Regions from separate parts of the Streptomyces sp. NPDC047130 genome, predicted to be linked through region 1. Evidence: predicted binding sites of a transcription regulator. Region 1 holds the regulator's gene; the other holds the start of a gene.
What was found. The regulator HrcA, encoded in region 1, represses chaperone genes, less so after heat shock. The targets are predictions, from matches to a motif close to TTNGCACTCNGNNNNNCNGAGTGCNAA.
Positions count from the first base shown of each region.

Region 2: ABZ836_RS23940 (FmdB family zinc ribbon protein) is a predicted target of HrcA. The motif match lies at 8,874-8,900, and genes of this name have one in related genera.

Region 1 is NZ_JBEYUK010000002.1:485,364-500,205, reverse strand. Features, by position in the region: gene hemW (radical SAM family heme chaperone HemW) at 1-888, shown strand, start outside; gene ABZ836_RS04815 (DUF3097 domain-containing protein) at 926-1,738, opposite strand; gene ABZ836_RS04810 (MBL fold metallo-hydrolase) at 1,818-2,615, opposite strand; gene hrcA (heat-inducible transcriptional repressor HrcA) at 2,775-3,791, shown strand; gene dnaJ (molecular chaperone DnaJ) at 3,792-4,934, shown strand; gene ABZ836_RS04795 (16S rRNA (uracil(1498)-N(3))-methyltransferase) at 5,075-5,824, shown strand; gene ABZ836_RS04790 (S41 family peptidase) at 5,942-9,136, shown strand; gene ABZ836_RS04785 (HIT domain-containing protein) at 9,320-9,673, shown strand; gene ABZ836_RS04780 (ribonuclease Z) at 9,689-10,594, shown strand; gene ABZ836_RS04775 (adenosine deaminase) at 10,638-11,633, shown strand; gene era (GTPase Era) at 11,710-12,660, opposite strand; gene ABZ836_RS04765 (family 1 glycosylhydrolase) at 12,901-14,211, shown strand; gene ABZ836_RS04760 (MFS transporter) at 14,208-14,842, shown strand, end outside.
Region 2 is NZ_JBEYUK010000023.1:48,626-63,467, reverse strand. Features, by position in the region: gene ABZ836_RS23975 (MogA/MoaB family molybdenum cofactor biosynthesis protein) at 1-282, opposite strand, end outside; gene moaC (cyclic pyranopterin monophosphate synthase MoaC) at 279-758, opposite strand; gene glp (gephyrin-like molybdotransferase Glp) at 899-2,263, opposite strand; gene galU (UTP--glucose-1-phosphate uridylyltransferase GalU) at 2,269-3,171, opposite strand; gene ABZ836_RS23955 (5-formyltetrahydrofolate cyclo-ligase) at 3,331-3,909, shown strand; gene ABZ836_RS23950 (penicillin acylase family protein) at 4,044-6,803, opposite strand; gene ABZ836_RS23945 (potassium/proton antiporter) at 7,127-8,677, shown strand; gene ABZ836_RS23940 (FmdB family zinc ribbon protein) at 8,911-9,243, shown strand; gene ABZ836_RS23935 (S-methyl-5'-thioadenosine phosphorylase) at 9,403-10,245, shown strand; gene ABZ836_RS23930 (hypothetical protein) at 10,332-10,976, shown strand; gene ABZ836_RS23925 (hypothetical protein) at 10,988-11,293, opposite strand; gene ABZ836_RS23920 (DUF6227 family protein) at 11,457-12,182, shown strand; gene ABZ836_RS23915 (N-acetyltransferase family protein) at 12,216-12,725, opposite strand; gene ABZ836_RS23910 (sigma-70 family RNA polymerase sigma factor) at 12,970-13,971, shown strand; gene ABZ836_RS23905 (M6 family metalloprotease domain-containing protein) at 14,458-14,842, shown strand, end outside.

The sequences.
Region 1 (14,842 bases):
GTCCGCCAGGAGTTCGGCCTCGCCGAGGACGCGGAGGTCACCACCGAGGCCAACCCTGAGTCCGTCGGCCCGGAGTACCTGGCCGAGCTGCGCGCGGGCGGCTACAACCGGATCTCCTTCGGCATGCAGTCCGCCCGGCCGCACGTGCTGCGGATCCTGGACCGCACCCACACCCCCGGCCGCCCCGAGGAGTGCGTCGCCGAGGCCCGCGCGGCCGGCTTCGACCACGTCAACCTCGACCTGATCTACGGCACCCCCGGCGAGACCGACGACGACTGGCGCGCCTCGCTGGAGGCCGCGCTCGGCGCCGGGCCCGACCACGTCTCGGCGTACGCGCTGATCGTCGAGGAGGGCACCGGGCTGGCCCGCCGCATCAGGCGCGGCGAGGTCCCGATGACCGACGACGACGTGCACGCCGACCGGTACCTGATCGCCGAGGAGATGCTGTCGACGGCCGGGTTCGACTGGTACGAGGTCTCCAACTGGGCGACCTCCGACGCGGCCCGCTGCCTGCACAACGAGCTGTACTGGCGCGGCGCCGACTGGTGGGGCGCCGGGCCCGGCGCGCACAGCCACGTCGGGGGCGTGCGGTGGTGGAACGTGAAGCACCCCGGCGCCTACGCGGCGGCGCTCGCCGAGGGGCGCTCGCCGGGGGCGGGGCGCGAACTGCTCTCCGCCGAGGACCGGCGCGTGGAGCGGATCCTGCTGGAGCTGCGGCTGGTGGACGGCGTCCCGCTGGACCTCCTGCGCCCGGCCGGCCGCGCCGCCGCGGACCGTGCCCTCGCGGACGGCCTGCTGCGCGAGGAGTCCTACGCCGCCGGCCGCGCCGCGCTGACCCTCCGGGGCCGCCTCCTGGCCGACGCGGTGGTGCGGGACCTGGTGGACTGAGCGGCCTCGCCACGGACGGGCCGCGTGCTCGGCGGGGTCAGGCCCCGGCCGGGGCCGTGACGAAGTCGATGAGTTCCTCGACGCGGCCCAGGAGCTCCGGTTCGAGGTCCTTCCAGCCGTGGACGCGGGAGAGGATGTGGCGCCAGGCGGCGCCGGTGTTGTCGGGCCAGCCGAGGGCGCGGCAGACGCCGGTCTTCCAGTCCTGGCCGCGCGGGACCGTGGGCCAGGCGTCGATGCCCAGGGCGGACGGCTTCACCGCCTCCCAGACGTCGATGTACGGGTGGCCGACGACCAGCGCGTGCTCGCTGGTGACCGCCTCCGCGATGCGCCACTCCTTGGAGCCGGGCACCAGGTGGTCCACCAGCACGCCCAGGCGCGCGTCGGGGCCCGGGGCGAACTCGGCGACCACGGCGGGCAGGTCGTCCACGCCCTCCAGGTACTCCACGACCACGCCCTCGATCCGCAGGTCGTCGCCCCACACCTTCTCGACCAGCTCGGCGTCGTGCCGGCCCTCGACGTAGATCCGCCCCGCGCGGGCCACGCGGGCCCGGGCGCCGGGCACGGCCACCGAGCCCGAGGCGGTGCGCGCCGGGCGGCGCGGGGCGCCCGCCGCGGCGCGGACCAGGGTCACCGGGCGGCCCTCCAGGAGGAAGGCGGCCGGGGCCAGCGGGAACACGCGGTGCTTGCCGTGCCGGTCCTCCAGGGTCACCGTGCCGGCCTCGCAGCCGACGACGGCGCCGCAGAACCCGGTGGCCGGGTCCTCGACGACCAGGCCGGGTTCCGCCGGCACCTCGGGCACCGGCTTCGGCTTCTTCCACGGCGGCGTGAGGTCGGCGGAGTACTGGCGCATTCGGCCGACGATAGGAGAAATCGCGACCGGTGGGTACGCGACACGCCCTCGCGCCCTCGCGACCGGCCCCCGCGCCGCCTCACCAGGCCGTGCCGAACCTCCGGGACAGCTCCTCGCGCTGACGCCGCACGAACGCGGCGTCCACCACGGCCCCGTGCCCCGGCACGTACACCGCGTCCTCGCCGCCCAGCTCCAGCAGCCGGGTGAGCGCCGCCGCCCAGCGCGAGGGCACCGCGTCCGGGCCGGCCTGCGGGGCGCCGGACTCCTCGACCAGGTCGCCGCAGAACACCACCGGGCGCGGTCCGGGCACCAGCACCGCCAGGTCGTAGGCGGTGTGCCCCGGCCCCACGTTGGCCAGCAGCGGCCGGACGCCGCCGCCCAGGTCCAGCACGTGGTCGTCGTGCACCTCGTGCCCCGGCGCGGTCAGCAGTTCCAGCGCGCCGTCCGCCGCCCCCGCGGTCAGCCCGTTGGCCACCGCGTCGGCCCGCAGCGCGTCCCGCCCGTCCTCCGAGGTGAGCGGCGCGCCCGCGCCCACCGCCGCGAAGACCTCCGCCCCGGCGAAGACGCAGGCGCCCAGCACGTGGTCGAAGTGCGGGTGGGTGAGCGCCACATGGGTCACCCGCCGCCCGGAGCCCCGCCCGGTGCCCTCGGGACCGGGCGCCGGGTGTCCCGCCCGCAGCAGCTCCTCGGCCTCCTGGCGGATCCGCGTGCCTTCCGCCACACTCGAACCGGCGTCCACCAGCAGCGCCCCCTCGGCACCCGCCACCAGACCCACCGTGCAGTCCCACACCGGCAGCCGCAGCCGCCCCACCCCGGGGGCCAGCGGTTCCCAGCCGAGGTCTTCCCACCCACCAGGGGCTTCCCAGGTCACGCTCATGGGGCGACGCTATCGGGACCGCACGGCGACCGCCCTTGCCCGCGCCGTACCCCCCGGCCGTACACTGGCTGAGGACGACTGGCACTCGCGAAGGCAGAGTGCCAGTCGACGCAAGGGGCAGAAGCGGTGAGGCGGAGCCGACATCCGGAGGTGTGCGCGGTGCTGAGTGAACGCAGGCTGCAGGTGTTGCGCGCCATCGTCCAGGACTACGTCGGGACCGAGGAGCCGGTGGGCTCCAAGGCCCTCACCGAGCGGCACAACCTCGGTGTGTCCCCCGCGACGGTGCGCAACGACATGTCCGCGCTGGAGGAGGAGGGCTACATCGCCCAGCCCCACACCAGCGCGGGGCGGATCCCCACGGACAAGGGCTACCGGCTCTTCGTCGACCGGCTGGCCGACGTGAAGCCGATGACCCAGCCCGAGCGGCGGGCCATCCAGAACTTCCTGGACGGCGCCGTCGACCTCGACGACGTGGTGGCCCGCACGGTGCGGCTGCTGGCGCAGCTCACCCGCCAGGTCGCGGTCGTCCAGTATCCGTCGCTCACGCGTTCGGCGGTGCGGCACGTCGAGCTGCTGGCGCTCGCGCCGGCCCGGGTGATGCTGGTGCTGATCACCGACACCGGCCGGGTCGAGCAGCGCATGATCGACTGCCCCGCCCCGATCGGCGAGAACACCCTGGCCGACCTTCGGGCCCGGCTCAACAGCCGGACCACGGGACGCCGGTTCACCGACGTTCCGCAGCTGGTGCAGGACCTGCCGGAGGCCTTCGACCCGGAGGACCGCGGCACGGTCTCCTCGGTGCTCTCCACCCTGCTGGAGACGCTCGTCGAGCGGACCGAGGAGCGGCTGATGATCGGCGGCACCGCCAATCTGACCCGCTTCACACATGACTTTCCCCTCACCATCCAGCCCGTCCTGGAGGCCCTCGAGGAGCAGGTCGTGCTCCTCAAACTCCTTGGCGAGGCGAAGGATTCGGCCATGACCGTCCGTATCGGTCATGAGAACGAGTACGAGGGGCTCAACTCCACGTCCGTCGTGTCGGTGGGCTACGGTTCGGGCGGCGAGGCAGTCGCCAAGCTCGGCGTGGTCGGACCGACCCGCATGGATTACCCGGGAACGATGGGAGCAGTACGCGCAGTGGCACGGTACGTCGGACAGATCCTGGCGGAGTCGTAAGTGGCCACGGACTACTACGCCGTACTCGGCGTACGCCGCGACGCGTCCCAGGACGAGATCAAGAAGGCGTTCCGGAGGCTCGCGCGCGAGCTGCACCCGGACGTCAATCCCGATCCGAAGACGCAGGAGCGGTTCAAGGAGATCAACGCCGCCTACGAGGTGCTCTCGGACCCGCAGAAGAAGCAGGTCTACGACCTCGGCGGCGACCCGCTCTCCCAGGCCGGCGGCGCCGGCGCGGGCGCGGGCGGCTTCGGGGCCGGCGGCTTCGGCAACTTCTCCGACATCATGGACGCCTTCTTCGGCACGGCCTCGCAGCGCGGACCGCGCTCGCGGACCCGCCGCGGCCAGGACGCCATGATCCGGCTGGACGTCGAGCTCACCGAGGCGGCCTTCGGGACCACCAAGGAACTCCAGGTCGACACGGCCGTGGTGTGCAACACCTGCCACGGCGAGGGGGCCGCGCCCGGCACCTCCGCGCAGACCTGTGACATGTGCCGCGGCCGCGGCGAGGTGTCCCAGGTGACGCGGTCGTTCCTCGGCCAGGTCATGACCTCGCGGCCCTGCCCCCAGTGCCAGGGCTTCGGCACGGTCGTGCCCAACCCGTGCCCCGAGTGCGCGGGCGACGGCCGGGTCCGGTCGCGCCGGACGCTGACCGTGAAGATCCCGGCAGGTGTGGACAACGGCACCCGGATCCAGCTCGCCGGCGAGGGCGAGGTCGGCCCGGGCGGCGGCCCGGCGGGCGACCTCTACGTCGAGATCCACGAGCTGCCGCACGAGACGTTCCAGCGCCGCGGGGACGACCTGCACTGCACGGTCACCATCCCGATGACCGCGGCGGCCCTCGGCACCAAGGTGCCGCTGGAGACGCTCGACGGGCACGAGGAGGTCGACATCCGGCCGGGCACCCAGTCCGGGCAGTCGATCCCGCTGCACGGGCGCGGCGTCACCCACCTGCGCGGCGGCGGACGCGGCGACCTCATCGTCCACGTCGAGGTCATGACGCCGACCAAGCTGGACCCGGAGCAGGAGCGGGTGCTGCGCGAGCTGGCCAAGCTGCGCGGGGAGGAGCGGCCCACCGGGCAGTTCCAGCCCGGACAGCAGGGCCTGTTCTCCCGCCTCAAGGACGCGTTCAACGGGCGCTGAGGCGCCCCGCACCGGAGCCGTCGCGGACCTCGTGCCGCGGCGGCTCCCGGTCGTTCCCCCCCCGTGGTCCCCGCCCCGATCGCCCACCCCGACGTACCCTCTCCGACCGCCCACCCCGTTCCACCGCACCAGGAGGCGCCGTGACCGCCCCCGTCTTCGTCGTCGACGAGCTCGTCCCCGGCGGGCCCACGTTCCTGCTGGAGGGGCCCGAGGGCCGGCACGCCGTGTCGGTGAAGCGACTCCGGCCCGGCGAGGCGGTGGTGCTCACCGACGGCCGGGGGCGCTTCGCCGAGGGCGTCGTCCAGGCCGCGGAGGGCAAGGACCGGCTGCTCGTCGGCGGGCTCGCCGAGGTGCGGGAGGAGCCCGTGCCGAGCCCGCGGATCACCGTGGTGCAGGCGCTGCCCAAGGGCGACCGGGGAGAGCTGGCCGTGGAGACCATGACCGAGACCGGGGTGGACGCGATCGTCCCCTGGGCGGCGGCCCGGTGCATCACCCAGTGGCGCGGCGAGCGGGGGGCCAAGGCGCTCGCCAAGTGGCGGGCCACCGCGCGGGAGGCGGGCAAGCAGTCGCGGCGCACGCGGTTCCCCGAGGTCGCGGAGCTCGCGAACGGCAAGCAGGTCGCGGCGCTGCTGGCACGGGCCGACTTCGCGGCGGTGCTGCACGAGGACCGGGACTTCCCCGGTGAGGCGCTGGCCACCTGCGAGCTGCCGGCGGAGGGGGAGATCGTGCTGGTCGTCGGCCCCGAGGGCGGGGTCGCGCCGCAGGAGCTGGAGCTGTTCGCGGAGGCGGGAGCGGGGGCCTACCGGCTGGGACGGAGCGTGCTGCGGACCTCCACGGCGGGCACGGCCGCGGTCGCGCTCCTCCTCGGCCGCACGGGACGCTGGTCCTGACGGTCCCGCGCCGCCCGCGCGGTCGTGCCGTGCACGCCGCGGGCAATCCTGCCGCCGGGCGGCACGGGTGCGGGAAACCCCTGTTGGGGAAGGAGCCCCGGTGCTTAGGCTGACGGGGTGACAGAGTCTGCCTCGACGCTCGCTCCCGCATACCTCCGCTACCCGCACCTGCACGGCGACCTCGTCGCGTTCACCGCCGAGGACGACGTCTGGGTCGCCCCCCTCGACGGGGGCCGTGCCTGGCGGGTCAGTGCCGACAACGAGCCGGTGAACCACCCGCGGATCTCCCCGGACGGCGCGCACGTCGCGTGGACCTCCACCCGCGACGGCGCCCCCGAGGCGTACGTCGCGCCCGTGGACGGCGGCCCCGCGCGACGGCTGACCCACTGGGGCGCGCCCACCACCCGGGTCCGCGGCTGGACCCCCGACGGACGGGTCCTGGTGACCTCCGCGCACGGACAGGCCACCCTGCGCCGCTCCTGGGCCCGGGCCGTACCGCTGGACGGCGGCCCCGCGGAAACCCTGCCCTACGGCCCCGTCGGCGACGTCGCGTTCGGCCCGCGCACCGTGCTGCTCTCCGCGCCGATGGGGCGCGAGGCGGCCTGGTGGAAGCGCTACCGCGGCGGTACCGCCGGCAAGCTGTGGATCGAGTCCGAGGAGACGCCGGGCGAGTTCGCCCGCCTCCACGAGGACCTCGACGGCAACATCGAGAACCCCCTGTGGGTGGGGGAGCGCCTGGCGTTCCTCTCCGACCACGAGGGCGTCGGCGCCCTGTACTCCTCCCTCGCCGACGGCTCGGACCTGCGCCGCCACACCCCGGTCGGGGACGACGTCTTCTACGCGCGGCACGCCGCCACCGACGGCAGCCGCGTGGTGTACGTCTCGGCCGGCGAACTGTGGCTCCTGGACGACCTGGACGGCGCCGGGCCGCGCCGCCCGGAGATCCGTCTCGGCGGCCAGCGCCTCGACCTCCAGCCCTACCCCGTCACCCCGTCCCGCTGGCTCGGCGGGTTCGCCCCCGACCACACCGCCCGCGGCAGCGCCGTCACCGTGCGCGGCGCGGTCCACTGGGTCACCCACCGCTCCGGCCCGGCCCGCGCGCTGGCCGCCGAGCCGGGCGTGCGCAACCGGCTGGCCCGCGCCTTCCGGGTCGACGGCGAGGAGTGGGCGGTCTGGGTCACCGACGCCGAGGGCGAGGACGCCCTGGAGTCCGCGCCCGCCACCGGGCCCGCCGCCGGAGGCCCGCGCCGGATCGCCGGCGGACGGCTCGGCCGGGTGCTGGGGCTCACCGTGGCGCCCGACGGCGGCCGGTTCGCCGTCGCCTCCCACGACGGGCGGGTGCTGCTGGTCGAGCGGGAGAGCGGCGAGGTCCGCGAGGTCGACCGCAGCGAGAACGGCGACTGCTCCGGGCTGGTGTTCTCGCCCGACTCGGCCTGGCTGGCCTGGTCCCACCCGGGCGTCGGCGAGCTGGCCCAGCTGAAGCTGGCCAACACCGCCGACCTGTCGGTGGTCGAGGCGACCCCGCTGCGGTTCAAGGACTTCTCGCCCGCCTTCACCCCCGACGGCAAGCACCTCGCCTTCCTGTCGGCGCGCGCCTTCGACCCGGTCTACGACGAGCACGCCTTCGACATGGCCTTCGTCGGCTCGAACCGCCCCTACCTGATCACCCTGGCCGCGGCCACGCCGTCCCCCTTCGGCCCGCAGCGGCACGGACGCCCGGTGGACGCGCCCGACAAGGACGAGACCCCGGAGAGCGAGGGCACGCCCGCCACCCGGATCGACCCGGAGGGCCTCGCCGACCGGATCGTGCCCTTCCCGGTGGAGGCCTCCCGCTACACCGCGCTGCGCACCGCCAAGGACGGCGTGCTCTGGCTCCGCCACCCGGTGCGGGGCGTGCTCGGCGCCTCCCGGGCGACGCCGGACGACTCCGGCCCCAAGAGCGAGCTCGAGCGCTACGACCTGGCCCAGCTGCGCCTGGAGACCCTCGGCGACGACGTCGACGCCTACGCCGTCAGCGGCGACGGCAAGCGGCTGGCGGTGTGGGGCGGCGGCCGGCTGCGGATCGTGCCCGGCGACCGGCGGGCCTCCGGCGACGACGAGCTCACCGTGGACCTCGGCCGGATCCACCAGCTCGTCGACCCGGCCGCCGAATGGCGGCAGATGTTCGACGAGACCGGCCGCCTGATGCGGGACAACTTCTGGCGCCCCGACCTCGGCGGCGTCGACTGGCAGGCCGTCCTGGACCGCTACCGGCCGGTCGTCGAACGGGTCGCCACCCACGACGACCTGGTCGACCTGCTCTGGGAGGTGCAGGGCGAACTCGGCACCTCGCACGCCTACGTCACCCCCACCGGCCAGGGCGGCGACGAACGGCAGGGCCTGCTCGGCGCCGACGTGTCCCGGCACGAGGACGGGCAGTGGCGGGTCGACCGGGTGCTGCCCTCGGAGACCTCCGACCCCAAGGCCCGTTCCCCGCTGGCCGCCCCCGGGGTGGCCGTGCGGCCGGGCGACGCGATCGTGGCCGTCGGCGGGCGGCCCGTCGACCCGGTGCGCGGGCCGTGGCCGCTGCTGGCCGGCACCGCGGGCAAGCCGGTCGAGCTGACCGTCGCCCCCGCGGACGGCGGCGCGCCCCGGCACACCGTGGTGGTGCCCACCGACGACGAGGAGCCGCTGCGGTACCACGCCTGGGTCGCCGACCGGCGCGCCCACGTCCACGAGCTCAGCGGCGGCCGCCTCGGCTACCTGCACGTGCCCGACATGATGGGCGCGGGCTGGGCGCAGATCCACCGCGACCTGGTCGTCGAGGTCGCCCGCGAGGGGCTGATCGTCGACGTCCGGGAGAACCGGGGCGGGCACACCTCGCAGCTCGTCGTGGAGAAGCTGGCGCGGCGGATCGTCGGCTGGGACGTGCCGCGCGGCATGCGGCCGATGAGCTACCCGCAGGACGCGCCGCGCGGCCCCGTGGTCGCCGTGGCGAACGAGTTCTCCGGGTCGGACGGCGACATCGTCAACGCGGCGATCAAGGCGCTCGGCATCGGGCCGGTGGTCGGCACCCGGACCTGGGGCGGGGTCGTCGGCATCGACAGCCGGTACCGGCTGGTCGACGGCACGCTGGTCACGCAGCCCAAGTACGCGTTCTGGTTCGAGGAGCTCGGCTGGGGCGTCGAGAACCACGGCGTCGACCCGGACGTCGAGGTGGTGTGCACGCCGCAGGACCACGGCGCGGGCCGCGACCCGCAGCTCGACGAGGCCGTGCGGATCGCGCTGGAGGCGCTGTCACGCACCCCCGCCAAGACGCCGCCGTCGCTGTGACCGCCGGCTGACGGCGGCCGGCCCGGCCGGCCAGGCCGGCACCGGCTGACACCGGGCGCGGCCCCCGCCCTCCGCGGGGCCGCGCCCGCCCGCCTCCGCTCCCGGCTGCCGCACCCGACCTCGTGGTGTCGGACCCGGACGCTACGATGACCGTGCGTGAACGATCACGACCGAGGAGGGCCCATGGCCGGGGAGCCGCAGGACGACTGCCTGTTCTGCAAGATCGTCGCGGGGACCATCCCCGCCAACGTCGTGCGGGAGACCGACACGACCGTGGCGTTCCGGGACATAAACCCGCAGGCCCCCACGCACGTCCTGGTGATCCCCAAGGCGCACCACGCGGACGCCGCCGCCCTCGCCGCCGAGGCCCCGGAGATCGCCGCCGACGTGCTGCGCGAGACCCGTGCCGTGGCCGAGGCGGAGAAGCTGGACAGCTACCGCACGATCTTCAACACCGGGTCCGGCGCCGGCCAGACGGTGTTCCACGCGCACGCCCACGTGCTCGGCGGCCGCGGCCTGCAGTGGCCCCCCGGCTGACCGGGGGCGGCGAGCGTGTCCGTGCGTGAACTGGTGGTGCTCGGCACCGCCAGCCAGGTCCCGACCCGGCACCGGAACCACAACGGCTACCTGCTGCGGTGGGACGGCGAGGGCATCCTGTTCGACCCCGGCGAGGGAACCCAGCGGCAGATGCTGCGCGCCGGGGTCGCCGCGCACGACCTCAACCGGCTCTGCGTCACCCACTTCCACGGCGACCACTCCCTCGGCCTGGCTGGAGTCATCCAGCGGATCAACCTCGACCGGGTCCCGCACCCCGTCACGGCCCACTACCCGCGCTCCGGGCAGCGCTTCTTCGACCGGCTGCGGTACGCCACCGCCTACCGGGAGACGGTCCGGCTCACCGAGGCGCCGGTCGACTCCGACGGCCCGGTCGCCGAGACCGCCGGGTACACGCTGGAGGCCCACCGCCTCTCCCACCCCGTCGAGTCCTACGGCTACCGGCTGGTGGAGCCCGACGGCCGCCGGATGCTGCCCGAGCGGCTCGCCGCGCACGGCATCACCGGCCCCGACGTCGGCCGCCTCCAGCGGCAGGGCGAGCTGAACGGCGTCACCCTGGACGAGGTCAGCGAGGTGCGCCGCGGTCAGCGGTTCGCGTTCGTCATGGACACCCGGCTCTGCGACGGCGTCCACCGCCTCGCCGAGGGCTGCGACCTGCTCACCATCGAGTCCACCTTCCTCGACGAGGACGTGGCCCTCGCCGACGAGCACGGGCACCTCACCGCCGGCCAGGCGGCCCGGGTCGCCCGCGACGCAGGCGTCCGCCACCTGGTCCTCACCCACTTCAGCCAGCGCTACCCGGACCCGGAGGAGTTCGAACGGCAGGCCCGGGCGGCCGGCTTCGAGGGGGAGTTGACCGTGGCCCGGGACCTCCAGCGGGTGCCGGTACCCAAACGGGTCTGAGGTCGATCCAGGACACTGCGGGACTTCTGCGTATCATCCTTTGATGCCCATCCCCAAAGCCGAACTGCACCTTCACATCGAAGGCACCCTGGAGCCGGAGCTTGCCTTCGAGCTCGCCGAGCGCAACGGCGTCGCCCTGCCGTACCCGAGCGTCGACGCGCTGCGCGCCGCCCAGGCCTTCGAGGACCTGCAGTCCTTCCTCGACCTGTACTACGCCTGCATGGCGGTGCTGCGCACCGAGCGGGACTTCGAGGACCTCGCCGACGCCTACCTGCGCCGGGCCGCCGCCCAGGGCGTGCGGCACGCCGAGATCTTCTTCGACCCGCAGGCCCACCTCGCCCGTGGCGTGGAGATGGGCACCGTGGTCGAGGGCCTGGGGCGCGCCCTGGCCCGGAGCGAGGAGACCCACGGCGTCTCCACCCGGCTGATCATGTGCTTCCTGCGGGACGAGTCCGCCGAGTCCGCCCTGGAGACGCTGGAGCTGGCCCGGCCGCACCTGGACCGCATCACCGGCGTCGGCCTGGACTCCGCCGAGGTGGGGCACCCGCCGGTGAAGTTCCGGGAGGTCTACGAGGCCGCCGCCGCGCTCGGTCTGCGCCGGGTCGCGCACGCCGGTGAGGAAGGGCCCGCCTCCTACATCACCGAGGCGCTGGACGTGCTCGGCGTCGAACGGGTCGACCACGGCCTGCGGTGCATGGAGGACCCGGCGCTGGTGGAACGCCTGGTCCGGGAGCGGATCCCGCTGACCCTGTGCCCGCTCTCCAACGTGCGGCTGCGCGCCGTCGACGTCCTGGAGCAGCACCCGCTGCCCGCCATGCTGGAGGCGGGGCTGATGTGCACCGTCAACTCCGACGACCCCGCCTACTTCGGCGGCTACGTCCAGGACAACTTCGACGCCGTCCGCGACCGGCTGGGGCTGGACCCGGAGCGGCTGCGGGAGCTGGCCCGCAACTCCTTCCTCGCCTCCTTCCTGGAGGACGACGAGGAGCGCCGGGCCCGCTACCTCGCCGAGGTCGAGGCGTACCAGTTCCCCGCCTGAGCCCGGCCGCGCACGACGACGGCCCCAGCACCGTGGACGCGGTGCCGGGGCCGTCGCCGTACGCGGCGGGCGGGTGCTAGAAGCCCAGCTTGCGCAGCTGCTTCGGGTCGCGCTGCCAGTCCTTGGCGACCTTCACGTGCAGGTCCAGGAAGACCGGGGTGCCCAGCAGCGCCTCGATCTGCTTGCGGGACTTGATCCCGACGTCCTTCAGACGCTGCCCCTTGGGGCCGATGACGATGCCCTTCTGGCTGGAGCGCTCGATGTACAGGTTGGCGTGGATGTCCAGCAGCGGCTTGTCGGCCGGCCGGTCCTCGCGCGGCAGCATCTCCTCGACGACCACGGCGATGGAGTGCGGCAGCTCGTCCCGCACGCCCTCCAGGGCGGCCTCGCGGATCAGCTCCGCGATCATCACCTGCTCCGGCTCGTCGGTGAGGTCGCCCTCGGGGTAGAGGGCCGGCCCCTCCGGCATCAGCGGGATCAGCAGGTCGGCGAGGAGGTCGACCTGCTTCCCGGCGGTCGCCGAGACGGGGATGATCTCCGCCCAGGTGATGCCCAGCTCCTTGCCGAGCTGGTCCACCGCGATCAGCTGCTCGGCGAGCTGCTTGGAGTCCACCAGGTCGGTCTTGGTGACGATCGCCACCTTCGGGGCCTTCTTGATCGCCGCGAGTTCCTTGGCGATGAAGCGGTCGCCGGGGCCGATCTTCTGGTCGGCGGGCAGGCAGAAGCCGATGACGTCGACCTCGGCCCAGGTGGTGCGGACCACGTCGTTGAGCCGCTCGCCGAGGAGGGTGCGCGGCTTGTGGAGCCCGGGGGTGTCCACCAGGATCAGCTGCGCGTCCGGGCGGTGCACGATGCCGCGGACCGTGTGCCGGGTGGTCTGGGGGCGGTTGGAGGTGATCGCCACCTTCTGGCCCACCAGCGCGTTCGTGAGGGTGGACTTGCCCGCGTTGGGGCGGCCCACGAAGCAGGCGAAGCCGGCCCGGTAGAGGTCCTCGGACGGCTGCGGTGACTGTGTACGAACGCTCATGCCGCCCATTCTCCCCGATCCGGCGGCGCCCTCGTACCGACGGCCGCCCGCACTCCCCTCCGGCCACCGTGACCCGTCCCACTCCGGCCGCGGGGCGGGGCTCGGCCCTCACGCCGCGTGAGGCCGGAGGGTGGTGCGCGTGAGCGCGGGCCGGGAGTGGCGGCAGGGCGCCGCCGCGGGCGAACAAGCCGTTGCCGCAGGGGTGTTGACCCGTCACCGTGGAGTGAGCAGGATCCGCGCATGGCCGCCGACGCGCTTCCCCCGTTCCCGCCCGGCTTCCTCTGGGGCGCCTCCACCTCCGCGCACCAGATCGAGGGCGCCGTCGACGCGCGCGGGCCGTCCGTGTGGGACGTCTTCGAGGCCCGCCCCGGCGTGATCCGCGACGGCTCCACCGCCGCCGTCGCCTGCGACAGCTTCCACCGGCACCGGGAGGACGTCGCGCTCCTCGCCGGCCTCGGCATGAACGCCTACCGGTTCTCCGTCTCCTGGCCCCGCGCCGACTCCCCGGGCGGCCTCGACCACTACGAGCGCCTGGTGGACGACCTCCTCGCGGCCGGCGTCCGCCCGGTGCCGACCCTGTTCCACTGGGACCTGCCGGCCTCGCTGGACTGGCTGGACCGCGACACCGCCGCCCGGTTCGCGGAGTACGTCGAGCGCGTCGCCGCCCGCCTCGGGGACCGGGTACACACCTGGATCACCCTGAACGAGCCCGCCGAGCACACCGTCCTCGGCCACGCCCTCGGCGTGCACGCCCCCGGCCGCACGCTGCTCTACGACGCGCTGCCGGTGGCCCACCACCAGCTGCTCGCGCACGGCCTCGCGGTCCGCGCCCTGCGCGCCGCCGGGGCCACCGACGTGGGGATCGCCGCCTCGCACAGCCCCACCTGGCCGCTGACCGGCGACGAGGCGGACCTGGCCGCCGCCGACCACTACGACGTCCTGATGAACCGCGCGTTCTCCGACCCGCTGCTGCTGGGCCGCTACCCGGAGGGGCTGGAGCAGCTGATGCCCGGCGACGTGGCGGCGGACCTGGAGGTCGTCTCCGAGCGGCTCGACTGGTACGGCGTGAACTACTACGCGCCCTCCCTGGTCGGCGCCCCCACCGGGGAGAAGAGCGCCTACGGCACCTTCGACGTGCCCGCCGGGCTGCCGTTCGCGCTGCACGAGATCGAGGACCGGCCCAGGACCGCGTTCGGCTGGCCGGTGGTCCCCGAGGGCCTCACCCAGACCCTCACCGGTCTGCGCGACCGCTACGGCGACCGCCTCCCACCGGTGATGATCACCGAGAACGGCTGCTCCTACCCCGGCCTCGACGACCAGGAACGGATCGCCTACCTCGACTCCCACCTCCGCGCCCTGCACCGGGCGATCGAGGAGGGCGTGGACGTGCGCGGCTACTTCGTCTGGTCGCTGCTGGACAACTACGAGTGGAACGAGGGCTACCGGCAGCGGTTCGGGCTGGTGCACGTCGACTTCGACTCCCCGGAGCGCACCCGCACCCCCAAGGCCTCCTACGCCTGGCTGCGGGACGCCCTGCGGGCCCAGAGGTGACGACGGCGTCCGGGGCGGGCCCGCTGCCGGGCCCGCCGGACCCGCTGGCGGAACCGTCCGCGCGGGTCCGGGGCGGCTGGACCGCCTCCCTGTCGCTGGCCAACGCGGCGATCTGGATCGGCTGGTACGGCCCCATCCAGATCCTGCTCGCCTCCCAGGCCGCCGAGTACGCCGCCGGCCACGGCATGTCCAAGGAGACGATGCTGGCCTGGGTGACCGGCGCCGGAGCCATGGTCGCGCTGGTCGCCAACCCGGTCTTCGGCGCCCTCTCCGACCGCACCGCCTCCCGCTTCGGCAGGCGCCGCCCGTGGACGCTCGCGGGCGCCCTGCTGGGGGCGCTGTCGCTGCTGCTCCTCGGCCAGGCGCGCGGCCTGTGGACCATGGTCGTCGCCTGGTGCCTGGTCCAGCTCACCCTGAACGCCGCCTTCGCCGCCGTCACCGCGGCGGTCCCCGACCGGGTGCCCCGGCTGCAGCGCGGCACGGTCGGCGGCTGGCTGGGCGCCGCCCAGATCCTCGGCGTGGTGGCCGGCACCGGGCTGGCCACCCTGACCGGGGGCGTCGCGGCCGGGTACGCGGCCTGCGCCGCCTGCGCGGCGCTCGGCGTGCTGCCGTACCTGCGCCGGCCGGAGGC
Region 2 (14,842 bases), on a different contig from region 1:
CTCGGGGGTGCGGTCGGTGGGCGAGACGCCGGTGCCGCCGGTGGTGAGGACCACGTCGTAGCCGGCCGCCACGGCGTCCCGCAGCGCGGCCTCCACCGGGTCGCCGTCGGGCACCACCACGGGGCCGTCCACGGCGAAGCCGAGCCGTTCCAGGCCGGCCGCCAGGAGCGGGCCGCCGCGGTCCTCGTAGACCCCGGCCGCGGCCCGGTTGGAGGCGGTGACGACCAAGCCCCTGCGGGGGCGGGCGCCGGACCCGCCGGCCGGTTCCGGAGCCGCCGTCACGCCCGCCTCCACTCGCCGGACTTCCCGCCGGTCTTCTCCTCGACCCGCACGTCGGTGATGACGGCGCCCTTGTCGACCGCCTTGACCATGTCGACCACGGTGAGCGCGGCGACGGTGACGGCGGTGAGCGCCTCCATCTCCACGCCCGTGCGGTCGGTGGTCCGCACCGTCGCGGTGATCTCCACCGCGTCGTCGGCGACGGCGAGGTCCAGCTTCACCCCGGAGAGGGCCAGCGGGTGGCAGAGCGGGATCAGTTCGGGGGTCTTCTTGGCCCCCATGATCCCGGCGATCCGCGCGGTGGCCAGGGCGTCGCCCTTGGGCATGCCCTCGCCGCGCAGCAGTTCCACCACCCGCGGGTGGACCAGGACACGGCCGCTCGCGCGGGCGGTGCGGGCGGTCACGTCCTTCCCGGAGACGTCGACCATGCGGGCGGCGCCCGCCTCGTCGATGTGGGTCAGTCGATCCTGCGTACCCATGCGGAAGGCGTCCTTCGTCGTTCAGGGCGGTCGTTCGGAGCGGTCGTTCAGGGCGGTCGTGCGGGGCGGTCGTTCGGGGCCGGAATGCCGTGTGCCCCGCGTTCGGCGATGCGCGCCACGGTACCGCCAGGACGGGCCCGTCAGCCGAGCAGGACCACCTCGACGTCCTCACCGGGCTCCACCGAGGTGACGTCCTCGGGTACCACGATCAGCGCGTCGGCCTGCGCGAGCGCGCCGACCAGGTGGGAGCCGGCCCCGCCGACCGGGGTGACCCGGTCGCCGTCCACGCGTCCGCGCAGGAACTGGCGGCGGCCCCGCGGCGAGGAGAGCGCCCGGTCGGCGGCCAGCGCGGCGCGGACCCGCGGCCGGTGGAGCTGGTCCTCGGGCAGTCCCATCAGCGCGCGGATCGCCGGCCGCACGAAGATCTCGAAGGAGACGAACGACGACACCGGGTTGCCCGGCAGCGTCAGCACCGGCGTGTGGTCCGGCCCGATCAGCCCGAACCCCTGCGGCTTGCCGGGCTGCATGGCGACGCGGCGGAACTCGACGCCCGGGGCGACCGGTTCGTCGTCCTCGCCGTCCGCCGGCTCGGGCGCGGTGAGCGCCTCCTTGACCACGTCGTACGCGCCGACGCTGACGCCTCCGCTGGTCACCAGCAGGTCGGCGCGGACCAGTTGGTCGTCGACGCTGGTGCGCAGGGTCTCCGCGTCGTCGGCGACCGCGCCCACCCGGTAGGCGATGGCGCCGGCCTCGCGGGCGGCGGCGGTGAGGGCGAAGCTGTTGGAGTCGTGGATCTGCCCGGTCTTCAGCGGCTCGCCGGGCGGCACGAGTTCGCTGCCGGTGGAGAGGACCACGACCCGCGGGCGCGGGCGGACCTTGGCGGTCGCCCGGCCCACGGAGGCGAGCAGGGCGAGCTGGGCCGGGCCGAGCACGGTTCCCGCGGTGAGCGCGCGGTCGCCGGCCTTCATGTCGCTGCCGGCCCGGCGGACGTGCGCCCCGGCCTCGGCGGGCCGGTGCACCCGGACCTGACCGGAGGCGCCCTCGGGCGCCTGGCTGCGGGCGCGCATGCCGGTGGCCGGTCCGGCCCCGAGCCCTCCGTCGGTCCACTCGACGGGGACGACGGTCTCGGCGCCGGGCGGCAGGGGCGCGCCGGTCATGATGCGGGCGGCCTGCCCCGGGCCCACCCGCAGCCCGGGCTCCTGGCCGGCCGCCACGTCCCCCACCACGTCGAGCACGGCGGGGAACTCCTCGCTCGCGCCCTCGACGTCCGCGACGCGTACCGCGTAGCCGTCCATCGAGCTGTTGTCGAAGGGCGGCAGCGCGACCGGGACCGTCACGTCCTCGACGAGGACGCAGCCCTGGGCGTCGAGCAGTTGCAGCTCGATCGGCTCCAGGGGGCGGACGGTGGAGAGGATGTCCTCGAGGTGCTCCTCCACCGTCCACAGGCGGTCCGCCTGCGCGCGGTCCTGGTCCGACGCGGTGCTGCGGGGCGCGGTGGTGCTCAAGTCCGTTACATCTCCTCGGCTACGAATCGGCGGAGCCAGGTCCGGAAGTCCGGTCCCAGGTCCTCACGTTCGCATGCCAGTCGGACAATCGCACGCAGATAGTCGCCACGGTCGCCGGTGTCATAGCGGCGGCCCTTGAAGACGACGCCGTGGACGGGGCCGGCGATGGACTCGTCGGCCGCCAGGTGCTGGAGGGCGTCGGTCAGCTGGATCTCCCCGCCGCGGCCGGGCTCGGTGCGGCGCAGCACCTCGAAGATGCCCGGGTCGAGCACGTACCGGCCGATGACGGCGTAGGCGGAGGGCGCGTCGGTCGGGTCCGGCTTCTCGACCAGGCCGGTCACCCGCGTCACGTCGGCGTCCTTGGTGTACTCGACGGCGGCGCAGCCGTAGAGGTGGATCTGGGCCGGGTCGACCTCCATCAGCGCGATCACGCTGCCGCCGTACTCCGCCTGCACGTCGATCATGCGGGCCAGCAGCGGGTCGCGCGGGTCGATGAGGTCGTCGCCGAGGAGCACGGCGAACGGCTCGTCACCGACGTGCGGGGCGGCGCAGAGCACGGCGTGGCCGAGACCGCGGGGGTCGCCCTGGCGGACGTAGTGGATGGTGGCGAGGTCCGTGGGCTCCTGCACACGGGCCAGCCGGTCACTGTCGCCCTTGCGTTCGAGGGCGTTCTCGAGTTCGTAGTTGCGGTCGAAGTGGTCCTCGAGCGGGCGTTTGTTGCGGCCGGTGACCATCAGCACGTCCCGCAGGCTGGCCTGGACGGCCTCCTCGACGACGTACTGGATCGCCGGCTTGTCGACGACCGGGAGCATCTCCTTGGGCGTCGCCTTGGTGGCCGGCAGGAACCGCGTGCCGAGACCGGCCGCCGGGATGACAGCCTTACTGATCCGAGGATGTGCCTTCATCATGTTCGCAACCATATCCATTGAGTTGTACGGAATCGGGAGCTCCATTCGATTCCGCGTCATATGGCTGCATTCGGGGGGAAAACAGAACCGTTCGTGCGGCGGTGGAGCGTCGGGCCGAGCAGGAAGAGGTGGACAGTGGCGAACGACAGTGCCAAAGGAATGTTGCGCGCGGAGATCCTCCGGGCGAGGAGAAGGTTGCCGGAGGGCGAGCGGCGGGAGGCCGAACGCGCGCTGACGGCACGGGCGCTGGAGCTGCCGGCGGTGGCGGGGGCGGAGGTGGTCGCCGCGTACGTGTCGGTGGGGTCCGAGCCGGGGACCCGGACGCTGCTGGACGCGCTGCGGGAACGGGGGGTGCGGGTGCTGCTGCCGGTGCTGCGGGAGGACGACGACCTCGACTGGGGCGTGTACGAGGGCCCGGGCTCGCTGGTGGAGGTCCCGCTGGGGGCGGGGCGGATGACGCTGCTGGAGCCGGGGGGTCCGCGGGCCGGGGTCGACGCGGTCCTCGACGCGGACGTGGTGCTGCTGCCCGGTCTCGCGGTGGACCGCCGCGGGATGCGGCTGGGCCGCGGGGGCGGTTCCTACGACCGGGTTCTCGCCCGCCTCGACGCGGCGGGTGCGGCTCCGGCGCTGGTCGTCCTCCTCCACGACACGGAACTCCGCGACACCGTCCCCGCCGACCCCCACGACCGCCCCGTGACCACCGCCCTCACCCCCTCCGCCCTCCACCACTTCTCCTGACCGCACGGCATCCGCCATCTCCAGGGCCGCCCTGGGGAAAGGCCGACGGGGCGGCTCCCCGGGAGGGAGCCGCCCCGTGGAGGGGACGGAAGAGAAGGGAAGGGAGGGAGAAGGGGCGGGAACGGGCGGGCGGGTTACGGGTTGAGGGTGAGGGTGTCCTTCGTGGCCCGCTTCACCGCGGCCTCGGTGAACGCCCAGTCGTACAGCTCGCCCTTCGCCCACGCGTCCGTCTGGTCCGTGTAGTGCGAGCTGTACGCGTGCCCCGACGCCCCCGTGAGGTTGATCCACTTCGACTTGTCGAGGTCACCCAGGTTCACGACCATCCGCATGGACGGCACCCACACCACCCCGTACCCGCCGGCCGCGTTCCACCCGGTCGCGTTGACGGTGGACTCGCCGCCGCCCAGCTCCCAGGGCCCGCGGTTGAGCATGTGCTGCAGGAAGCCGGGACCGGCCGTGCCCATGGTCTGGTTCTTGAGGTACAGCGTGTGCAGCCGGCCCCAGCTCCAGGTGTCCATGTTCTTGCCCAGCTTCGCGGTCAGCTCCCAGCGCGCGTCGATCATCGCCCGCCGCAGCAGCTCGTCACGGTTGTCCGCCGAGGGCCGCCCGCTGGCCGTCTCGCCGGTGGTCCACCAGGCACTGTCCGGCTCGTCCAGCAGCTCGCGCACGACCTCGAACCACCGGTCGCCGCCGTCCGGCTGCGCCTGCGTGGCGCTGCGCTGACCGCACTCGCGGACCTTGTCGGCCTCGTCCGCGGGCCCGGTGGTGTTCACCGGCTCCACCCACAGGCACTGGCCCTCGACCCGCAGCTCCTTCGGCAGCTTGTTGCCGAACGCCAGCCGCAGCAGGTTGCGCCACACCGCGTTGAAGTACGCGGCCGCCGCCGAGTCCGGCGTCTGGGTGCGGTCCCAGTGCTCCAGCAGTTCCTGCGCGTCGCGGACGTCCTCGTCCTCGGGGTCGATCTTCAGCAGCTCGGGCACCAGCAGCTTGGCGATCTCGCTGCTGCTGTCCGTCTGCATCTCGCGCATGTCCTCGGTCGAGATCTTCCCGCCGCCCTCGGTCTTCGCCTTGATCAGGTCGTTGATCCGCTGGCTGCGCGCACCGTAGGACCAGTCGCCGGTGAGCAGGTACGGGTACTTCTCCTCGTCGACGACGGCCTGGTTGGCGGTGACGATGTAGCCGCGGTCCGGGTTGTACTCGTAGGGCAGCTCGTCCTGGTCGATCCAGCCGGTCCAGCGGGAGCCGGAGTCCCAGCCGGGCGCCGGCAGCGAGCCGTCGTGGCCCTCGGCACGGACCGGGATGCGGCCCGGCAGCTGGTAGCCGATGTTCTTGCGGTCCGCGTAGACCAGGTTCTGCGAGGGCACCTCGAACAGCTCTGCGGCGGCCCGGAAGTCCTCCCAGTCCTCCGCGGTGTTCATCGCGAAGACGGCGTCCATGGTGCGGCCCGCGTCGAGCGCGGTCCACCGCAGGGAGACGCCGTAGCCGTCGCCCCGGTCGGGCGAACCGGAGTCGACGCCGGCCTTCTTGCCGACCTGGACCAGCTCGTCGTCACGGTCGGAGAGCAGCGGCCCGTTGTTGGTCTCGCGGACGACGATCTTCTTGTCGGATCCGCCGGCGACCTTGATGGTCTCCTCGCGGGTCCGGAACGGGACCGTCTTGCCGTCGTACTGGTAGCCCTCGGGGCTGATCTTCTGCAGGTACAGGTCGCTGACGTCGACGCCGGAGTTGGTGAAGCCCCAGGCGATCTGCTGGTTGTGGCCGATGATCACACCGGGCATGCCGGAGAAGGTGTACCCGGAGACGTCGTACCGGCAGGTCTCGGAGACGGTGCGGCAGTGCAGGCCCATCTGGTACCAGACCGAGGGCAGCGCGGGCGACAGGTGCGGGTCGTTGGCGAGCAGCGGGGCGCCACCCACGGTGTGCTCGCCGGAGATCACCCAGGAGTTGGACCCGATGCCGTTGCCGTTGACGCCGACCGCGATGGGCAGCTCCTCCAGCGCGCCGTAGAGCCCGGCGAGCTGCGACTGCAGCCCGGCCGCGTCCTCGGCCGGGACGCCCGGCAGGCCGGCCGCCGCGCCGCCCTGGACGCCCTCGGTCGCCGTGGCGTTCTGGTCCCAGGTGCCGGTCGCCCCGGAGTAGGCGCCCTCCTGCACGATCGGCTTGTTCCGCTCGAACGGGTAGCCCGGGTACAGGTCGGCGATCTGCTCGGCGTCGAGGCGGCTGGTGAGCAGCGAACGGTCGATCTCGTCCTGCATGTTGCCGCGCAGGTCCCAGGCCATCGCCTTCAGCCAGGCCACCGAGTCGACGGGGGTCCACGGCTCGGGCGCGTAGTCGCCGGTGAGCGCCAGCGCCGCGTACTCGAGGGAGAGTTCGTCGGCCGCCTTGCCGTCCAGGTAGGCGTTGACGCCCTTGGTGTACGCCTGGAGGTACTTCTTGGTGGAGGCCGACAGCTTCTTGTCGTACTCCTGCTGCGCGACCCGGCGCCAGCCGAGGGTGCGCAGGAACTCGTCGGTGGAGACCTGGCTCGCGCCGAACATCTCGGAGAGGCGGCCCGCGGTCATGTGGCGGCGGACGTCCATCTCGTAGAAGCGGTCCTGCGCCTGGACGAAGCCCTGCGCCATGAACAGGTCTTCCTCGGAGTCGGCGTACACGTGCGGCACACCCTGGCCGTCGCGCCGCACCTCCACCGGGCCGGACAGGCCCTTGAGGGTCAGCGCACCGCTGGTCTGCGGGAACGAGGCACGGACGGTGCTGACCGTCCAGTACCCGCCGTAGACCAGGCCGCCTATGAGCGCCAGGACGAGGAGCAGGACCAGGAGTCGGGCTTTGCGCCCCTTCTTCCTGCCGGACCTGCCGGGCTGCTGACCGGAAGAGGCGGTGGTGTTGGGGGGCATCGCTGTCCTTGCTGTCCTCACGCGAGCGGCGGGGCGGGCGGTGGTCAGTTCTGGGCGCGGCGGCGGAGCCCGTCGTCGCGCTGGAGCAACGATAGGCGCACGGGGCGCGGCGGCTTGACGCGGCGTCTGTGAACCCGTGGCATCGGGCGAGCGGGGTGTCCGCTTCGTCCCGGTGCGAGCCCCGGCCGGGGCGTCGCGCGGCGGACCGGAGGGCGGTGGATGTGCGGAAGCGCGTCAAGAAAGCGTCAAGAGTTAGGTAAGGTAACGAAAGACTTACCGCTCGGCGCGCTCGCCGCTCGGCGCGCTCACCGCTCGGCGCACACCTGTTCGCGCACCCCGGATTCGCCCGTCTCGGAGGGAAGGGAAGGCCGCCACTGACTGTCGACCACCTCAACCAGCTTCTGCTCGGCGCCTCACTCGTCCTCCTGGTGGCGGTGGCCGCCGTGCGCGTGTCCTCGCGCAGTGGACTGCCCAGCCTGCTGATCTACCTCGGCATCGGCATCGCGCTGGGGTCCGACGGCATCGCGGGCATCGAGTTCGACAACGCCGCGCTGACCCAGGTCATCGGCTACGCCGCCCTGGTCGTGATCCTCGCCGAGGGCGGACTCGGCACCAAGTGGGGGCAGATCAAACCGGTGCTGCCGTCCGCCGCCGTGCTCGCCTCGGCCGGCGTGGCCATCAGCGTCGCGGTGACCGCCGCGGCCGCCCACTACCTGGTCGGGCTGGAGTGGCGACAGGCGCTGATCGTGGGCGCGGTGGTCTCCTCGACCGACGCGGCGGCGGTCTTCTCGGTGCTGCGCCGCATACCGCTGCCGTCCCGGATCACCGGCACCCTGGAGGCCGAGTCCGGCTTCAACGACGCCCCGGTGGTCATCCTGGTCGTCTCCTTCTCCACGGCCGGACCGGTCGAGCACTGGTACCTGCTGCTCGCCGAGATGGCGATGGAGCTGGCGATCGGCGCGGCCGTCGGCCTCGCGGTGGGCTGGCTGGGCGCCTGGGGGCTGCGCCGGGTCGCGCTGCCCGCCTCCGGCCTCTACCCGATCGCCGTGATGGCGATGGCGGTGACGGCCTACGCGGCGGGCGCGATGGCGCACGGCAGCGGATTCCTCGCGGTCTACCTGGCCTCGATGGTGCTGGGCAACGCCCGGCTGCCGCACCATCCGGCCACCCGCGGCTTCGCGGACGGGCTGGGCTGGATCGCGCAGATCGGCATGTTCGTGCTGCTCGGACTGCTGGTCAACCCGCGTGAGCTGGGCGACGACATCCTGCCCGCGCTGGTCATCGGCCTGGTCCTCACCATGGTGGCGCGACCGCTGAGCGTGTTCGCCTGCCTGTCGCCCTTCCGGGTGCACTGGCGGCAGCAGACGCTGATGTCCTGGGCCGGGCTGCGCGGCGCGGTGCCCATCATCCTGGCCACCATCCCCATGGTGGGCGGGGTCGAGGGAAGCCGGCGGATCTTCAACATCGTCTTCGTGCTGGTCGTGGTCTACACGCTGATCCAGGGCCCGACACTGCCCTGGCTGGCCCGCAAGCTGCGGCTGGGCGACGACAACGAGGCCGCCGACCTGGGCATCGAGTCGGCGCCGCTGGAGCGGCTGCGGGGGCACCTGCTGTCGCTGACCGTGGACCGGGACTCGCGCATGCACGGCGTCGAGGTGAGCGAGCTGCGGCTGCCGGAGGGCGCCTCGGTGACCCTGGTGGTCCGGGGCGGCGACTCCTTCGTCCCGTCGCCGACCACGGTGCTCCAGCGGGGCGACGAGCTGCTGGTGGTCGCCACCGACCGGGTGCAGGACGCCGCCGAGCGGCGGCTGCGGGCGGTCGCCCGGGGCGGCAAGCTGGCCGGCTGGCTGGGCACGTCCGGGGCCGCCCGGTGACGGTCCCGTGGGCCGCGTGGTGAGGTGCTCGTGGGACGCGTGGTGAGGGTGCTCGTGGGACGCGTGCGGCTGGTCGGCTGACGGCCGGTTTTTCGTTCGGGCGCCGTTCGGTTGTCGTCCGGTGGCAGTGGTTTCGGTCACCGGACGGGGTGCGGCAGTGGACTGACGGCCGGGAATGCGTCAAGATGGATCGTCGTTAGCACTCATTGAGTGAGAGTGCCAGGAGGAAGACAGTGCCGACCTACCAGTACCAGTGCACCGAGTGCGGCGAGGGCCTCGAGGCGGTGCAGAAGTTCACCGACGACGCCCTGACCGAGTGCCCCAACTGCCAGGGCCGCCTGAAGAAGGTGTTCTCGGCCGTCGGCATCGTCTTCAAGGGCTCCGGCTTCTACCGCAACGACAGCCGCGGTTCGTCGTCCAGCAGCTCGCCGGCCGCGACGTCCGGCACCGCCTCCTCGAGCTCCAGCTCGAGCTCGAGCTCTTCGGCCTCGTCGACGTCCACCTCGTCGTCGACGTCCACGGCCTCCGCCTCCACGGCCTCGTCGAGCAGCAGCTCGGCCGCCTGACGCACGCCGTTACGGGCCCCGCGCGTCCTCGCTCCACCGAGGCCGCGCGGGGCCTTCGGCATGTCGGCGGTCCGGTCGGCGGCGCGGTTCGGCGTGGTGGGGGCGGGCGGCGGTTTCGGGCCTGTTCCCCGCCGTGGCCGAGGCCCTAGGGTGCGGGCCATGGTGAACACGGTGAGCGCCGAGATCGGCGTGATCGGCGGGTCCGGCTTCTACTCGTTCCTCGAGGACGTGACCGAGGTCGCGGTGGAGACGCCCTACGGGCCGCCCAGCGACTCCCTGTTCGTCGGCGAGGTCACCGGCCGCCGGGTGGCCTTCCTGCCCCGGCACGGCCGCGGGCACCACCTGCCGCCGCACCGGATCAACTACCGCGCCAACCTCTGGGCACTGCGCTCCCTGGGTGTCCGGCAGGTCCTCGGCCCCTGCGCGGTCGGCGGGCTGCGCCCGGAGTACGGTCCCGGCACGCTGCTCGTCCCCGACCAGATCGTCGACCGCACCAAGGCACGCGCCCACACCTACTTCGACGGCCTCCCGCTGCCCGACGGCACGGTCCCCCACGTCGTCCACGTCTCGCTGGCCGACCCCTACTGCCCCGCCGGACGCGCGCTGGCGCTGAAGGCCGCGCGCGGCCGGGAGTGGGAGGCGGTGGACGGGGGCACGCTCGTGGTGGTCGAGGGGCCCCGCTTCTCCTCCCGCGCCGAGTCCCGCTGGCACGCCGCCCAGGGCTGGTCGGTGGTCGGCATGACGGGCCATCCGGAGGCGGCGCTCGCCCGTGAACTGGAACTCTGCTACACCTCGCTGACCCTGGTCACGGACCTGGACGCGGGCGCGGAGACCGGCGAGGGCGTCTCCCACGAGGAGGTGCTGCGGGTGTTCGCGGCCAATGTGGGCCGCCTGCGGGACGTCCTCTTCGACCTGGTGGCGGCGCTTCCGGCGACGGACCAGCGGACCTGCCTCTGCGCCCGGGCGCTGGGCGGCGCGGACCCTGGGTTCGCGCTGCCGTAACCCTCCCGGGTGACCTGTGGACAACGGCGCCGGTAAGCCGTCCACAGGCCTCAGCAGACCTTGACGACAGCGGTCAGGCTGGGGCCATGAACGAGTACTTCGGTCCCTTCGACGGGGCATCCTCTGGGACGTCCGCCGGGACGTCCGCCGAGGCGTCCTCGCCCGTCCGGCTTCCGCTTCTTCCCTCCGGCACCGGTGCTCTCCCGGCCGCCCCGCGGTGGTACGGGCCGGGAGGAGTGCCCGCGCCCGGGAGCGTCCCCCCGTTCGCCCCGTTGCGCGTGACCGGTGGCCGGTTCGGTACGGGCCGGCCGGCCCGGGCCTGGCCCCGGGTGGCGGCCGCCGTGCTCACGGCGGCGGCGGTGACCGCCCTGGCCCCCGGCCCCACGGCTCCGGCCTCACCGACCGCCTCTTCCGCCTCGCACGCCCGGCCGGGGGGCGTCCCGCCGCCGGCCGGGCCGCCCCGGGTGCGGGCGCCGGTACGGCTCGCCGATCCGGCCGTCGCGGGCATGCTGCGCGCCGGGGACCTGGTCGACGTGATCGCCGCGGGTCCTCAGGGGCGTCCTCGGGTGCTGGCGCGGGAGGCCCGGGTCGCCCTGACGCCTGGATCAGGGGGCGTGGACACGGCGGGCGGGGCGCTCGTGGTGCTCTCCGTGCCCCGGCCCACCGCGGTGCGCCTGCTGGGCACGGCGCCGGAGGACCGGCTCGCGGTGGCGCTCAGGGGCGGGCCGTGAGCGGCCCGGGGTCAGAGGTGGTGCGGCGGCTTCTCGTCGAGGAAGCGGCGGAGGTCGGCGGCGGCGTCCCCGCCGCGGGAGCGCTCGCCCCAGCCGTGGTCGGTGTCGTCCGAGCTCTGCTGGTCCAGCGGGTCGTCGAAGACCAGCGCGGCCTTCGGCGCACGCGGCTCGGCCCGGTCGTCGCGGTCGGTGCCGTCAGGGCCGTCGGTGCCGTGAGGGCCGTCGGTGCCGTCGGTGCCCTCGGGGGCCCGACCGTCGTCGGCGTCCCGGCTGTCGTCGCGGGGTTCGGAGGACGCGCCGTCGGAGGAGGAACTCATCCGTCCAGACTACGACCGGCGTACGCCCCCGGCGGCAGGCAACCCGGACCCCCGGTCCGGCGTCTCTACAACCGTACGTTTTCTCGGTTCCCGGACATGATGTCCGACGGAGGGGCTACGGTATGCACCCACAAGGTGACAAGCAGCGACGCTGGGAGCACCCTTGAGCGTTCCGTACGAGACGGCGGCGTATCCGGAGGAGCATCTGGAACGGCTCCTCGGCCGCGCCCTGAACTCCTTCGAACTGCCGGACGAGGTCCTGAGCCGGCTGTGCTCCGCGCTGGCGTACGACGGCTCGCTGCAGTCGGCCCACCACAGCGCGGGTCTCTACCGGGAGACCCACCGTCACACCTGGCTACTCGGCGACGGCTCGGTGCTGACCCTGTGGGAGCTGGTCCACAACACGGCCCCAGGGGGGCCGCGGCACGAGGTCTACGCGGACGAGGAGGAGCTGTCCGCGGCCGTCGCCCGGCTGCCGCTGCCCGCCGACGAGCCGGTCCTGGCACCGCTGGACACGCTGCGGCTCCCGCCGCTGCGGCTCCCCCCGGCGGCCGGCTTCGACCCGCCGTACGCGCCGGACGACTCGGCGGACCACCTGCGCCGGCTGATGCGGCGCGCGGAGAACCCGGACCGGCCCGGGCCCGAGGTGACCTCCGCGCTGCGCACGGCCTACGCGCACGAGATCTCCCAGGCATTCGGCCCGCCCTGCCGGACGGGCACCGGGGTGTGCCTGTCCCTCTACGAGCACGCCTTCCTGCTCCCGGGCGGGCGGCGGGCCTCCCTGTGGGAGGTCGAGCACACGGCGACGCCCGACGGGCGCCACATGTGCGAGGTCTACCCGACGGAGTCGGCGGCGCGGGCGGCCATGGAGCGGCGCGTCGGCCCGTAGCGGTCCGGGCCGACGGGACCCGCGGCCCGCCGCTCAGAGCGTCTTCTCGAACCAGGCCACGTCCCAGTACCGGCCGAACTTCCGGCCCACCTCGCGGAAGACCCCGACCGGCTCGAAGCCGAACCGGCGGTGCAGCCTCTCGGAGGGCTCGTTCGGCGGGACGATGCCCGCGTAGGCCCGGTGCACGTCCTCCGCGGCCAGCGCCTCGAACAGCGCTTCGTACAGCAGCGCGCCCACGCCGCGCCCGGTGGCGTCGGGAGCCAGGTACACCGTGCACTCGACCGAGCTCAGATAGGCGGGCTTCGGGCGGAACCGGCCGGAGGTGGCGTAGCCGAGCAGTTTCCCGGTCGCGCCGTCCTCCGCCACCATCAGGCGGTGCGGACCCCGGAGGGAATACCCGGCGAGCCAGGAACGTCGTTCCTCGGACGTGAAGGGCAACGTGTCGAAGGTGTAAGGCGTCTCACACACGTAGTGGTTGTAGATGTCCGTGAGGCCCGCGAGGTCCCTGTCGTCACCGGCCCTGACCTGCGCTTCGCCACGCACCGTGCCCCTCCGCCTCCAGGTTGCAGGCGGGCAGGGTACTGCATCTCCGGCCGAAGAGACGGACCCGGCGGGAATTCTGTCCCGATTCCGGTCGTTGTATCCCACGGATGCCGGGCACCCGGTGACAGTGAGGCTCACAGCTTCAGTGTCGCGCCGAGCCCGCCGGGGGTGGTCGACGACCACCCGGGAGGCCGGCGTCCATCAGTACGAAACCGCCCGCCCACCATCGTTAGGGAGCACACGCATGGCAACCCGTGCCGTCGCCCGTCGCAAGTCCGCCACCTCCGGCGGGACGTCCGACGCGGCACGCAGCGTTCGCGCCCATGGCGGCGAGATCGCGGACCGCGACCTGGTCGGCATGTACCTGGACGAGATCGCGCGTACGCCGCTGCTCGACGCCGCCAAGGAGGTCGAGCTGTCCGAGACGATCGAGGCAGGCGTCTACGCCCAGCAGATCCTCGACGGCGATGCGGAGTCCAAGGTGGACGCCAGCCGCGAGGAGCTCGAGACCCTGGTGGAAGCGGGCGAGCGGGCCAAGGACGTCTTCATCCGGTCCAACCTGCGTCTGGTGGTGGCGGTCGCCCGCCGGTACCCGCGCAGCGGACTGCCGCTGCTGGACCTGATCCAGGAGGGCAACGCCGGTCTGGTCCGCGCGGTGGAGAAGTTCGACTACCGCAAGGGCTTCAAGTTCTCCACCTACGCGACCTGGTGGATCCGTCAGGCCATCACCCGTTCCATAGCCGACCAGTCGCGCACCATCCGCCTGCCCGTCCACCTGGTGGAGGAACTGGGCCGGATCCGGCGCGTGCAGCGCGAGTTCAACCGCGAGCACGGCCGGGAGCCGGAGCCCGCCGAGATCGCCAAGGAGCTGGGGGCCACCCCCGAGCGGGTCACGGACGTGCTGGACTGGGCGCGTGACCCGGTCTCGCTGAACATGTCGGTGGACGACGAGGGCGAGACCCAGTTCGGCGACCTGCTCGAGGACACCTCCGCGGTGTCGCCGGAGCAGTCGGTGCTGACCCTGCTGCGCAGCGAGGAGCTCGACGAGCTGATCAACCACCTCGACCAGCGCACGGCCTCGATCATCAAGATGCGCTACGGCATCGAGGACGGCCGGGAGCGTACGCTGACAGAGGTGGGCAAGGAGCACGGCCTCACCCGTGAGCGGATCCGGCAGATCGAGAAGCACGCGCTGTTGGAACTGAAGAAGCTGGCCCGGGACACCGGGTTCGACGCAGCGGCCTGACGGTCTCGGCGTAACGGCGGAAAACGGACCCTCACGGGCGGCGTACCCGGGTCCAACGCGGGCACAACAATGGGGCCGGCCCCTTCGGGCCGCCCCTCCAGAACCGGGCCCCGGTGCACTCCCCCCGGCATCGGGTCCCGCCAGCCGGGCCTCGGCGTCCTCTCCCCCCCCTGGGCGCTCGGGGCCCGGCCCTTTTGCGCGCCACCGTCCCTGGGCTCCGTCGTACGTACGCGGGACCCGGTCACGTCCGCCGTCCCGCTTGCACCCCCGCCTGCACCCCTGCCGGGCACCCACGCCCCGCTGCCGGGCATTCCCACGCCACCGCCCAGGCCTCACCCGGCCTCACCCCGCCCCGCCCCAAACCTCTTCGCCGCGAAAACCCCCGACCGGCCCCTTCCAGCGGGCGGCGGCCGATGCCCCGGCACAGGGTGAGCGGAAGGGTGCGGCCCGGTCGACGGACCGGTCGCGTGGAGTGGGAGGCCGAGCATGGGACGCAGCGCGTACCGCCGCTCCATACCGGAGGGCGGGTCCCCCGGTCCCGTCCGGGCCCGGCGCCTGGCCTCACTCGCGGCGGTCTGCGCACTGAGCCTGGCCGTCTGCACCTCCGCGGTGAACCAGCGCGCCGAGGACCCCACCGCGGCGGGCCCCGTCCCCCCGGCCAGGTCCGCCGTCGGGCTCGCGCCGTGCATGATCAGCGGCGGTCTGGACGCCCAGATGTCCGAGGGCCTGCCCACCCCCTCCGGCTACTCCCCGGCCACCGGCACCGTCCGGGCGCTGACCCTGATGGTCGACTTCCCGGACGCCCGGGGCGAGGGCGACGCCATGGACCGGTACGCCGAGTTCTTCCCGCAGACCCAGGACTGGTTCCGCA